DNA from 2 places in the Ruminococcus sp. OM04-4AA genome. Region 2 is predicted to be linked to the other one. Evidence: predicted binding sites of a transcription regulator. Region 2 holds the regulator's gene; the other holds the start of a gene.
The links. The regulator NrdR, encoded in region 2, represses ribonucleotide reductase genes. The targets are predictions, from matches to a motif close to CACNANATNTNGTG.

Region 1: nrdD (anaerobic ribonucleoside-triphosphate reductase) is a predicted target of NrdR. The motif match lies at 2,483-2,496, and genes of this name have one in related genera.

The regions. Positions count from the first base shown of each region.
Region 1 covers NZ_QTZH01000025.1:30,604-36,500, reverse strand. Annotated here, with positions in the region: gene DXB52_RS08895 (hypothetical protein) at 1-54, shown strand, start outside; gene nrdD (anaerobic ribonucleoside-triphosphate reductase) at 292-2,451, opposite strand; gene DXB52_RS08885 (alanine/glycine:cation symporter family protein) at 2,823-4,235, opposite strand; glycine riboswitch at 4,238-4,344, opposite strand; gene DXB52_RS08880 (flavodoxin) at 4,498-4,923, opposite strand; gene DXB52_RS08875 (DUF3793 family protein) at 4,925-5,536, opposite strand; gene DXB52_RS08870 (hypothetical protein) at 5,815-5,897, shown strand, end outside.
Region 2 covers NZ_QTZH01000016.1:55,535-61,431, forward strand. Annotated here, with positions in the region: gene DXB52_RS06850 (TIGR03943 family putative permease subunit) at 1-596, opposite strand, end outside; gene DXB52_RS06855 (CobW family GTP-binding protein) at 678-1,898, opposite strand; gene DXB52_RS06860 (exodeoxyribonuclease III) at 1,924-2,676, opposite strand; gene truA (tRNA pseudouridine(38-40) synthase TruA) at 2,766-3,500, opposite strand; gene nrdR (transcriptional regulator NrdR) at 3,582-4,031, opposite strand; gene DXB52_RS06875 (YlmC/YmxH family sporulation protein) at 4,084-4,338, opposite strand; gene DXB52_RS06880 (hypothetical protein) at 4,479-4,922, opposite strand; gene DXB52_RS06885 (Y-family DNA polymerase) at 4,885-5,897, opposite strand, start outside.

The sequences.
Region 1 (5,897 bases), on a different contig from region 2:
ACTGATGAGATTCTCAAGCAGCTGCCGACAGGGAATATCAGAAGAAGTTATTGAAAGAGTTGGGACTTTAAAAGCCCCAATACCCAAGGACAGAGTTTGTCAATATCCAAAGGACATTTATTGACCTGTCCCGCATTTCTTGCAAGACGCACAAAAATAATGAGCTATCGCGCGACAGCTCATTATTTTAATCTCTTATGGACTTTATCTGATTTTTCACTACATCTTTTCAACAATCCGCATCAGCATTAATCCATTACGAACAATCAGCATTTCTGCCGGATATCAATTCTACAGATGCAGAACTCTCTCCTTGATCTCCTGCGTTCTTCCCTGATTCCAGAACTGCGTTCCGATATATCCGCAGGTACGTCTTGCAACATTCAGTGTATCCTGGTTGCGGTTTCCGCAATGTGGACACTCCCATACGAGCTTTCCTTCCTCATCTGTTATAATCTGAATCTCTCCGTCATATCCACATTCCTGACAGTAATCACTCTTTGTATTGAGTTCCGCATACATAATGTTGTCATAAATGAAACGGATGACCTGAAGTACAGCTGCAATGTTGTCTTTCATATCCGGAACTTCTACATAGCTGATCGCTCCACCGGAAGAAAGTGCCTGGAACTGAGATTCAAACTTCAGTTTTGAGAAAGCATCAATCTCTTCTCCGACAAATACATGATAGCTGTTTGTAATATAACTCTTATCTGTAATTCCAGGAACAATGCCAAATCTCTTCTGCAGACATTTTGCGAACTTATAGGTTGTACTTTCAATCGGTGAACCATAGATACTGAAAGCAACGTTCGTCTCCTCTTTCCACTGGTTACATGCATCGTTCATGTGCTTCATAACATCCAGTGCAAATGGTGTAGCATCCGGATCTGTATGGGATTTTCCTGTCATATATTTCACACACTCGTAAAGTCCTGCATATCCAAGAGAAATCGTTGAATATCCTCCATAGAGAAGTTTATCAATCGGTTCTCCCTTCTTCAGGCGGGCAAGTGCTCCGAACTGCCACAGAATCGGTGCTGCGTCAGACAGTGTTCCTTTCAGACGGTTGTGTCTGCACATCAATGCGCGATAGCAAAGTTCCAGTCTGTCATCAAAGATCTTCCAGAACTTATCCATATCTCCACCGGAAGAAAGTGCAACGTCAACAAGGTTGATCGTAACAACTCCCTGATTGAAACGTCCGTAGAACTTGTAGTTTCCGTTCTCGTCTTTCCATGGGCTTAAGCAGCTTCTGCATCCCATAACCGGGAAACAATTTCCTTCTTTAAGCTCTTTCATCTTTTTCTCGGAAATGTAATCCGGAACAAGACGCTTTGCAGTACACTTTGCAGCAAGTTCTGTCAGATAATAATATTCGCTTCCTTCTTCGATATTATCTTCTTCTAGAACATAGATCAGTTTCGGGAATGCCGGTGTCACCCATACTCCGGCTTCATTCTTAACTCCCTGATAACGCTGACGAAGTGTCTCTTCGATAATCATCGCCAGGTCTTTCTTCTCTCTCTCGTTCTTTGCTTCGTTCAGATACATGAAAACTGTAAGGAACGGTGCCTGTCCGTTTGTTGTCATCAGTGTGATCACCTGATATTCGATTGTCTGGACACCCTTTGTGATCTCTTTCTTCAGTCTTCTCTCTACGATCTCATTGAGCACATCTTCTGGATATTCCATTCCGACCAGTTCCTGTTCGCTGATCACTTCCTTACGGATCTTCTCTCTGGAAACATCTACAAACGGTGCCAAATGAGTAAGTGAGATACTCTGTCCACCATACTGGTTACTTGCAACCTGGGCAATGATCTGAGTTGCGATATTACATGCTGTAGAGAAGCTGTGTGGTTTTTCAATCATTGTACCACTGATCACAGTTCCGTTCTGAAGCATGTCCTCCAGATTGACAAGATCGCAGTTATGCATATGCTGTGCATAATAGTCAGAATCATGGAAGTGAATGATTCCTTCTCTGTCTGCCTCCACAATATCATGTGGGAGAAGCATTCTTGTTGTCAGGTCACGGCTGACCTCTCCTGCCATATAATCTCTCTGTACGCTGTTGACTGCCGGGTTCTTGTTCGAGTTCTCCTGCTTTACATCCTCGTTGTTGTACTCGATCAGTGACAGAATACGATTGTCTGTTGTATTCGCCTTACGTACGAGGGATCTCTTATAACGATATCTTACATACTTACGTGCAAGTTCAAAAGCTCCGGTAGCCATAATCTGATTCTCTACCATATCCTGAATCTCTTCTACGGATACTGCACGATTCAGCTTGTTACACTTGAATTCCACATATTCTGCGATATCTTCAATCTGGCTGTCTGTCAGCGTACGCTCCCCATTATCCTTATCCGCTTTCGTCACAGCAACCACAATTTTCTGTATATCAAATGTCTCTTCCGACCCATTTCGCTTGATAATTTTCATTGATCAGTCTCCTCACTTTTTCTTATTTTTGCACGATATCTTGTGTTTTATCCGTTTCTATCGTGCTTTCTGATACTTATTCTAATACAAAATATAGTATAATGCAATCCCCAAAACACAGTATCATGTATTTTCAGAACATCTGCTACATTTTTTGAGTTTTTCATTTAACTGATAATCTTTACTCCATCTGTTATACAAAACCAAAACTGTCTATGAATTATCTGTCTACTCATTCTCCTTTCACACCTGCGGAAAAGGCAGCCAAACAGTCCTTATTCAAGGACTTTGGCTGCCTTTTCTTTCGTTTTATTTCAGGTAATAATTCTATTTATTTTTCGAATTCACAGATAATTCGGTCAATTCTTTTTCTAATAAGATCCGTTATGTTTTGCATGGAAATCTCTTGTCTCTTTGACGATCACTCCGTTCAATGCAAGAAGTGCAATCAAGTTCGGGAATGCCATCAGTGCATTGAAGATATCCGCGATATTCCATACTGCTTTTACTGTCATATATGGTCCAATGAATACTGCAAGGATATACAGGATACGATATCCCATTACAACAGCCTTATTTCTGTTAAACAGGTATTCCACACATCTCTCGCCGTAATAGTTCCATCCGAGAATTGTTGTGAATGCAAAGAATACAAGACACAGCATCAGGGAGAATGTCGCTACGAACGATGGGAATGGAAGTCCTTTCTGGAAAGCATCCATTGTGATTGCCACACCTTCAAGTTCCGGGTTCAGCCAGGAACCGGCGATCACGATGGAAAGTCCTGTCATCGTACAGATTACAATTGTATCAATAAATGTTCCTGTCATAGACACAAGTCCCTGACGGACCGGCTCTTTTGTTCTTGCTGCAGCTGCTGCGATCGGTGCACTACCAAGTCCGGACTCGTTTGAGAAGATTCCTCTTGCAACACCTTTCTGCATTGCTACAAACATGGATCCAACTGCTCCTCCCGCAAGTGCACTTCCTGTAAATGCAGATTTCACGATAGAAGCCAGTGCTGCCGGAACAGCTGTGATATTTGTAATAATGATGATTACTGCAAGTCCTACATAAAGAACTGCCATAAATGGTACGATAATCTCAGATACTTTTGCAATTCTCTGGATTCCTCCAAGAACAACAAGACCTACACACACTGTCAGGAATAATCCTGCGATCACAGTAGCCCATGAATAGTTTCCTCCGAGCAAAGAAACTGTATGTGCCATATCCGGATCAAAGAAGTTCTTAACTGCAGATGCAATACTATTCACCTGTGTAAATGTACCGATTCCAAAGAGACCAACTCCGGCTCCGAAGAATGCGAAAATCTTCGCAAGCCATGTCCACTTCTTACCCATTCCGTTTTCAATATAATAGAATGGTCCGCCGAGTACATGCCCGTCTTCGTCGATTGTGCGATATTTGATTGCCAGAAGACCTTCTGCGTATTTTGTCGCCATTCCAAAGAATGCCGCGATAACCATCCAGAACAACGCTCCCGGACCACCAAGTGCGATTGCTGTTGCAACACCTGTGATATTACCGGTTCCGATCGTTGCTGACAGAGCTGTACAAAGTGCCCCAAAGCTGGTCACTTCTCCGCTACCGTCTTCTTCATCTTTAAACATGAATTTGAAAGCTTTGCCAAGATGCCTGATCTGTACAAGACCAAGTCTGGCTGTTAGAAAGATACCTGTTGCCATGATGAGGCAGATTAACGGAAGCCCCCACACAGCATTGTCGATTGCAGTGATGATTTTGTCGATTTGTGCAAACATTTCTTTATTCCTCCATCCTTTTGCCTGAGAGACTCGCGGCATGTAACTGCATCCATGACCGCTTACACCTTCGGCGCTCTTTTTAAAGAGACTCTCCTGAGTATTGTTGTCATTTACGTCAGATGTAAATGACAACAAATTTTTCTCTTTCGTGCTTTAACACGATAGAAGTAAGAATAGCACTATGTTATAAGAAATGCAATATATTTCCGGCAGTTTTTTCAATTAAGATTACTAATATTCATTAATAAGATACTATTGTTTACTCTGCCAGCTCTTTTCCTGCTTCTTTAAGTTCCTCAAGCACATCATCTTCCGGGGCATCGTTTGCAATGATTCCTTCTTCACGAATCAACTGAGCTCCGGCATTTTTCATGCGATCTGCCCAATCTCTCATCCATTCTCCGTCTCCCCATCCATAAGAACCAAACAAAAGAATCTTCTTTCCTGAAACAAGAGATTCCAATTCTTCTACAAATGGCTCCATCTCAGATTCTTCGAGCACCTCGGCCCCCATCGCCGGGCATCCAAGCGCTAACGCATCTACCGCCGCCACTATTTTTGCATCTGCATTTCCTACTTCCAGAAGTTCTGCTTCCTGACCTGCCGCTTTGATTCCTTCGACAACCGCCTCTGCCATTGCCTGTGTATTACCGGTTCCACTCCAATATACAACTGATATACTCATTTTATAAATTCCTCCACTTTCTTTGATTCAATGCGATTTCACGGATGTTTTTCCCATCCAGATACTCATTTACCGCGCAATCTTTTGCTCGGTCATATTCATGAAAAATCATTCTCGCTTTTTCAGGATTACTATATACTTTCCAGTATCCTGTCATAATAAAATCTTTGCCATCTTTTTCAATAAAGCTCTGCACATCTGCCATCGGATATCCAAGAAAAGCTCCTATCTCATGCGGAAATCCATTTCCTTGTGCAGTACACTCGCAGATACGTTCTGACAGATGTGCCAGCATTTCCTCGATATTGCTTTCCTTATATCCGTATTGTCCGATCAGTTCGCGGAGTTTTGGCTGGTTCATATATTCTTCCAGCTCTTTGGGGCGATAGAAAAGGACAAGGCATTTCCCCTCTGAGCAGGATAATTTATAAAAATTGATCTCCATCCCGGAAAACATTTCTTCCAATTCAGAATATGATTCATTTTCCATTGAAATCAGGCCAGATACTTTAAGCCCTTTCAGAAAAGGCGCACACTGTAATATAACCTGAAATCCAAGCCTCACCTTCCGATCTTTATTTTTTAGATAGTAGGATAATACTTCCGTCGGCATATCGTTCTCCTTAGTTTTATTTTGAGAATGGTTTTCATTCAAGTATTATGTTAACATAAATGAAAATGATTTTCAATACAGTTTTTGAGAACTTTTCTCATTGCCGTGGTAGCATCTTGCCGCTCATTTCTTATGGTAATTCCGCATAAAACTTTTTCAAATTTTAACACTTTTTTAGTTGTTACTCACATATCTTTAGTGTATAATGAATTTATAAATATTTGAGAGGTGAGAAAATCTCAAACATTATACACACTTACATAAAGGAGAGATTCGCCATGGTAAATTTAATCACAGGCCCAAGAGGCAGCGGAAAAACACAGCAGATGATCGATCTTGCAAACGAGAAGGTTAAGACTTC
Region 2 (5,897 bases):
TTGAGATCATACGGTACTTCGTCTTCAAAGATATTGTCTACCTCACCGTTCTCATCCTCAAAGATTACTTCTGCCTGAGGACTTACAACCTTAACACTTCTGCGGTATCCTGCCAACGGTTTCTTATCTTCACAACGATTAAACAGCACAAGTTCAGCTCCCTTTACCATCTCGACAAACAGTGGTTTTAAGTTTGTCAGATACATCTGGAATGTACTCGCATCTACTGTTGTAATCTTCTGCTCGATAGCCCAGCCTGCCGGAAGCTTCATCTTCTCAAATTCACTCACCTGCCACATACCATTATATTCAATAACAACACGTTCCGGCTCATGCTTCTTATTCATCTCTTCCAGCCATTCTTCTGTCAGATCTTCTTTATCTTCTACAGTCTCAATAACGACACCATACTTCAGCATTTCCATTGGATCATACTGTTCTTCCCCCTCTTCGCAGAGAATCAGAAGTGTCTTTCCATCAATCTGAAAGTAATCCTGAGATAGTGTAAAATTCAGGAACTGAGTTTTACCACTGTCCAGAAAACCTGTCATCAGATAAACCATAACATCTGGCTCTTTCATCATATCTATCTCCATTCCGTCTCCTTTTCGCAGAAGACATCTGTTATTACATAATGCTACGCAGCCCCCTATGGGGTACTGCTTTGCTTATCCTTTTTATTTCAGCTTAAATAATTCTGCAAGCTTGTCTTCGTTAAGCTCAGCTCCGATCACACAGATTCTTCCTGTGTATTCCGGTGCTCCTGTTCTTACTTCATGCTCCTCCGGAACCATATCAAAGTAAATCCACTCTCCATCTGCTCCTGCTACCATTCCTTTTGCACGGAGTACATTTCCGTAAGAGCCATCCTCTTCAAGAGTCTTCAGAATTGCACTGACCTCATCCTTTGTATAAGTATGAATTGTCTCTTTACCCCAGCTTGTGAATACCTCATCTGCATGATGATGACCCTCATGATCGTGGTGATGATGGTGTCCACAGCCGCAGCTGCACTCTCCATCATGATGATGGTGCTCATGCTCTTCATGATCATGGTGATGATGCTCGTGCTCACACTCTTCATGATCGTGGTGATGATGCTCGTGCTCACACTCTTCATGATCGTGATGGTGATGCTCATGATCATGTTCTTCATGGTCGTGATGGTGATGCTCATGATCATGTTCTTCATGGTCGTGGTGATGATGCTCGTGATCGCACTCTTCGTGATCGTGGTGGTGATGATGTTCATGATCATGTGCTTCCTTGGCTACTTCTGCGAGTAACTCATCTTCAAGAGATTTGCTTGATTCCATTGTTTCAAGAATCTTCTCGCCCGGAAGCTGCTCGATCGGTGTTGTGATGATTGGAGCTTTTTCATTCAGTTCTCTTAACAGTGCAACACTTTCCTGAATCTTCTCCGGTTTTGCTTTATCTGTACGGCTTAAAATAACTGCACCTGCATATTCAATCTGGTTGCTGAAAAATTCGCCAAAGTTCTTACGGTAAATCTTGCACTTTGTTACATCTACAACTGTTGTAAAGCTATTGAGCTCTGCATCGATTTCACCCTGAACATCCTGTACAGCCTTGATTACATCAGAAAGCTTTCCAACTCCTGATGGCTCGATCAGAATACGATCCGGATGATAAGTATCTACGACCTCATGAAGAGATTTTCCAAAATCTCCAACCAGTGAACAACAGATACATCCTGAATTCATCTCACGAATCTCAATTCCTGCTTCCTTCAAAAATCCACCATCAATACCGATCTCTCCAAATTCATTCTCGATCAGTACAACCTGTTCTCCCTTGTATGCGTCGGAAAGAAGCTTCTTAATTAAAGTTGTCTTTCCTGCTCCAAGAAATCCTGAAATAATGTCAATCTTTGTCATTTTTCTCTTCTCCTTTTTCTATCATTTATTTCAAATCCAATTCAACCGGGCAATGATCTGATCCCATAATATCTGTAAGTATCTTCGCATCGTCCAGTCTGTCCTTTAAACTTTCCGAGACACAGAAGTAGTCTATACGCCAGCCTGCATTCTTCGCTCTGGCACTGAAACGATAAGACCACCAGGAATAGATTCCTGTCTGCTCCGGATAAAAGTACCGGAATGTATCAATAAATCCGGCATCCAGAAGTTCAGTAAACTTCTGTCTTTCCTCATCCGTAAATCCTGCATTCTTACGGTTGGTCTTCGGATTCTTAAGATCAATCTCTTTGTGCGCTACATTCATATCTCCGGTCACAATCACCGGTTTTGTCTCTTCTAACTTCTTCAGATAAGTACGGAAGTCATCCTCCCACTTCATTCTGTAATCTAACCTTGCCAGCCCATTCTGAGAATTCGGTGTATACACTGTAACGAAATAAAACTCTTCAAATTCACAGGTGATCACACGTCCTTCCCGGTCATGCTCCTCAATACCGATTCCGTAACTCACCGACAATGGTTCTTTCTTTGTAAACACGGCTGTTCCGGAATACCCCTTCTTCACAGCATAATTCCAATACTGATGATAGCCTTCTAATTCCAGATTTAGCTGTCCTTCCTGCATCTTCGTCTCTTGAATACAGAAGATATCCGCATCTGCCTCATGAAAGAACTCAAGAAATCCTTTCTGTACACAGGCACGAATACCATTTACATTCCATGATATTAATTTCAATCTGCTGCATCCTCCCTTTCAAGAGTGTTGCTGTTCACCGACCATTAGCCAACTTTTCTGTGAATAATCAGCAACTTTCCATAACCGAATCAATAATACACCTCATCAAGGAATAAACCTCTTGCAGGTGCTAAAAATCCAGCCTGACTTCTATCTTTTGATTTCAAAGGTTCCTTCACACTCTCTATGCTTCGTGCTCCGGTTCCAACTTCCAGCAAAGTTCCTGTCAAAATCCTTACCATATGGTAAAGAAATCCTGTTCCTTCATATTGAATACTGACTTTGCTTCCTTGTCCGCAAATCATTATAGCATAAATTGTTCTTTTTGTGGACTTTTCATCCTTTTTATCCGTATAGCCGGCAAACTCATACGTGCCAATCAACAATTGTGCTGCCTTTCTCATCGCATCTAAATCCAATTGCTGCGGAAAATGATATGTATATCGTCTCGTGAATACATCTGCTTTCTCTGCCAGATCAAGCTGATAAATGTATCTTTTTCCGACCGCACTTTTTCTCGCATGAAATCCATTCCTCATAAGCTCTGCATCTAAAATCCGAATATCTCCGGGTAATCTTGAATTTATCTTTTCTGTAAAAAATCCATCCTCCACCTGACCAGAAAGAACTACTGTTGCAGTCTGTCCATTCGCATGAACACCTGCATCTGTTCGTCCTGAACCATCAATCTCCACTGGATATCCTGCCACTGACGAAATTGTTCGCTCCAGAATTCCCTGCAAAGTATTCTCTGTGTTTGCCTGTCTCTGCCATCCCTGATATGCAGTTCCGTCATAAGCAATTGTTAATTTATAAGTTCTCATTCTCGCCCCCGTGTAATATACTAACATTCTCCGAAAGATTGAAATCGGTTATACTCACGAATAGAGTATAACCGATTTTTATTATTTTAGAAATTTCTTCAATTCATCCATGAATGTATTCGCATCTTTAAACTCTCTGTAGACAGATGCAAATCTGACATATGCAACCGGATCCAATGCTTTCAGATTCTCCATAACAATTTCACCAATCTCACTGCTTGGGATTTCTTTCTCTTCACGATTAAAAATTGACAGTTCAATCGCATCAATTGTCTTTTGAATCTCTTCAGCCGGAACCGGACGCTTGTAGCATGCATTCAGAACTCCATTCTCTATCTTCGCTCTTTCATACTGTTCACGGTTATTATCTTTCTTAATTACAATCAGTGGGATCGTCTCTACCTTTTCATAAGTTGTAAAACGCTTGCCACATTCATCGCAAGAACGTCTTCTTCTGATAGAACTATTATCCTCTGCTGGTCTGGAATCAATCACTCTTGTATCTGGATTGCCACAATATGGACACTTCATATAATCCACTCCGCCTTTCCACGTATCTTATTGCCTTCATTATACACAATGTCTAATATTTTTGCAAAAACTTTTCTTCTTTAATTTCCACAAGAATAATATCCGGTCCAATCTTCTTTATACATGCAAATGGTATCACATATTCGCTATCCGTTCCAAAGAATCCACAGAACTTTCCCGGTCCCGGAACAATCAATGCTTCTATCGCACCGGAGCATTCATTTATCTGCAGATCTACTACACCTCCAAGACATTTTCCATTACAGATGTTCACTACCTCTTTTTCTTTTAATTCACAGAATCTCATAGGCATTATTCCATGATTGCCGATACTTTCTCTTAACTATTCTATGCATGAAATCAGAATCTGTTGTATAATAAAACTCACATGAACATACCAGCTTGGAACATATTATTTATATAAGCTTGAATAAATTTCTTATTTATTTACAACACTAAAATTTGCACGATATCTTTGATTGGAATTGCTGTCCTGTCTTCCAACTCGACCGCTTTTTCATATTGTCTGATTCTTCTCACCTTCCCCTGAACAGTTCGATATTGACCACCTTCCTTCTTCTGGTCTGCACAGAAATACGTAATCTTCACATCCGGATTTGTTTCCCTCTCGTCCTGTAAGCGTTTCTTAAGATATTGTAAACTTTGATCTAACCGTTCCAGTTCCTCCTCATCCAGTTCTACTCTCTGTTCTGTAAGTCTTGCTTCTTCCTTCACGACCTCTTCGTATCCGGTCAATGCTGAGAACGGAGCGAACTGTGCCGCTCTGTCCATCAACGGCATTGGTGGATGAACAGAAGATACGTGATGTGGACAATCTAAAATATCATCATATTTATGCTTTGTGTCCGCCGATCTGTCTGTTTCTCTCAATAGTTGTCGCTCCTTCCTGCAGATTCATTCCCTTCAGCACTGCATTCTTTCCAAATTTCTTCTTGAGTTCAAGGACTGCCTGCTGCATGCTTCTCTCACGCTCCCGTTCTTCTTTTTCCCGCTGATTTTGTTCTTCCTTCGCTTGATAATCTGTAAAAAGATCCATCTGTTCATACGAGTCCGTCTCTGCAATCTCACATTCCTGTATCACATGATTCGCCGCCAGTGATATCCTGCGTACAAGCAGTTTGGTATCCACAATCCTTTGATACAGTTCTACCGTTGCATCCACAATTTTTCGCGTGGAAGACGTATGCTCTTCCAAATTCATTGTTCCATGTGCATGCTTCGGAATCTTTCTCCCATAACGGTCTGTCTTTATCTCACCTCGGTAATTCTTCTGAAATTCTGATTGTTTCAGATTTTCAATATCGTATCCTACTGTCAGTACAATCTGGTTAGTCACAAGCCCTTTTTCAACCAGATCCAATACCAGTAATTCTGTCATCTCCCGAACAATGAGGCCTGCCTTTTCATAAGAATACGGACACTGCAATACCTGACCGGAACCGACACTGTTCGATGAAGGCTTGTAATTCTTAATTGCCTCCATCGTACACGGCTCCCAGCCCCATGCATGGTCAATCAGGAGTTCTGCATTCACGCCAAATAAACGATACAATAGTTCTTCATTGTAAAACTCCTGTGCGCTCCCCATTGAACAGCGGGCAATATCCCCCATTGTATACAGACCATTCTCCTCCAGCTTCTTCGCATACCCTCTTCCTACGCGCCAGAAATCTGTCAATGGTCTATGATTCCAAAGTTGTTCTCGATAGCTTCGTTCATTCAACTTCGCAATTCTCACTCCATCTTCATCAGGTTCGACATGTTTCGCCATAATATCCATTGCAATCTTTGCAAGATACAGATTCGTCCCAATCCCGGCAGTCGCTGTGATTCCAGTCTCATGAA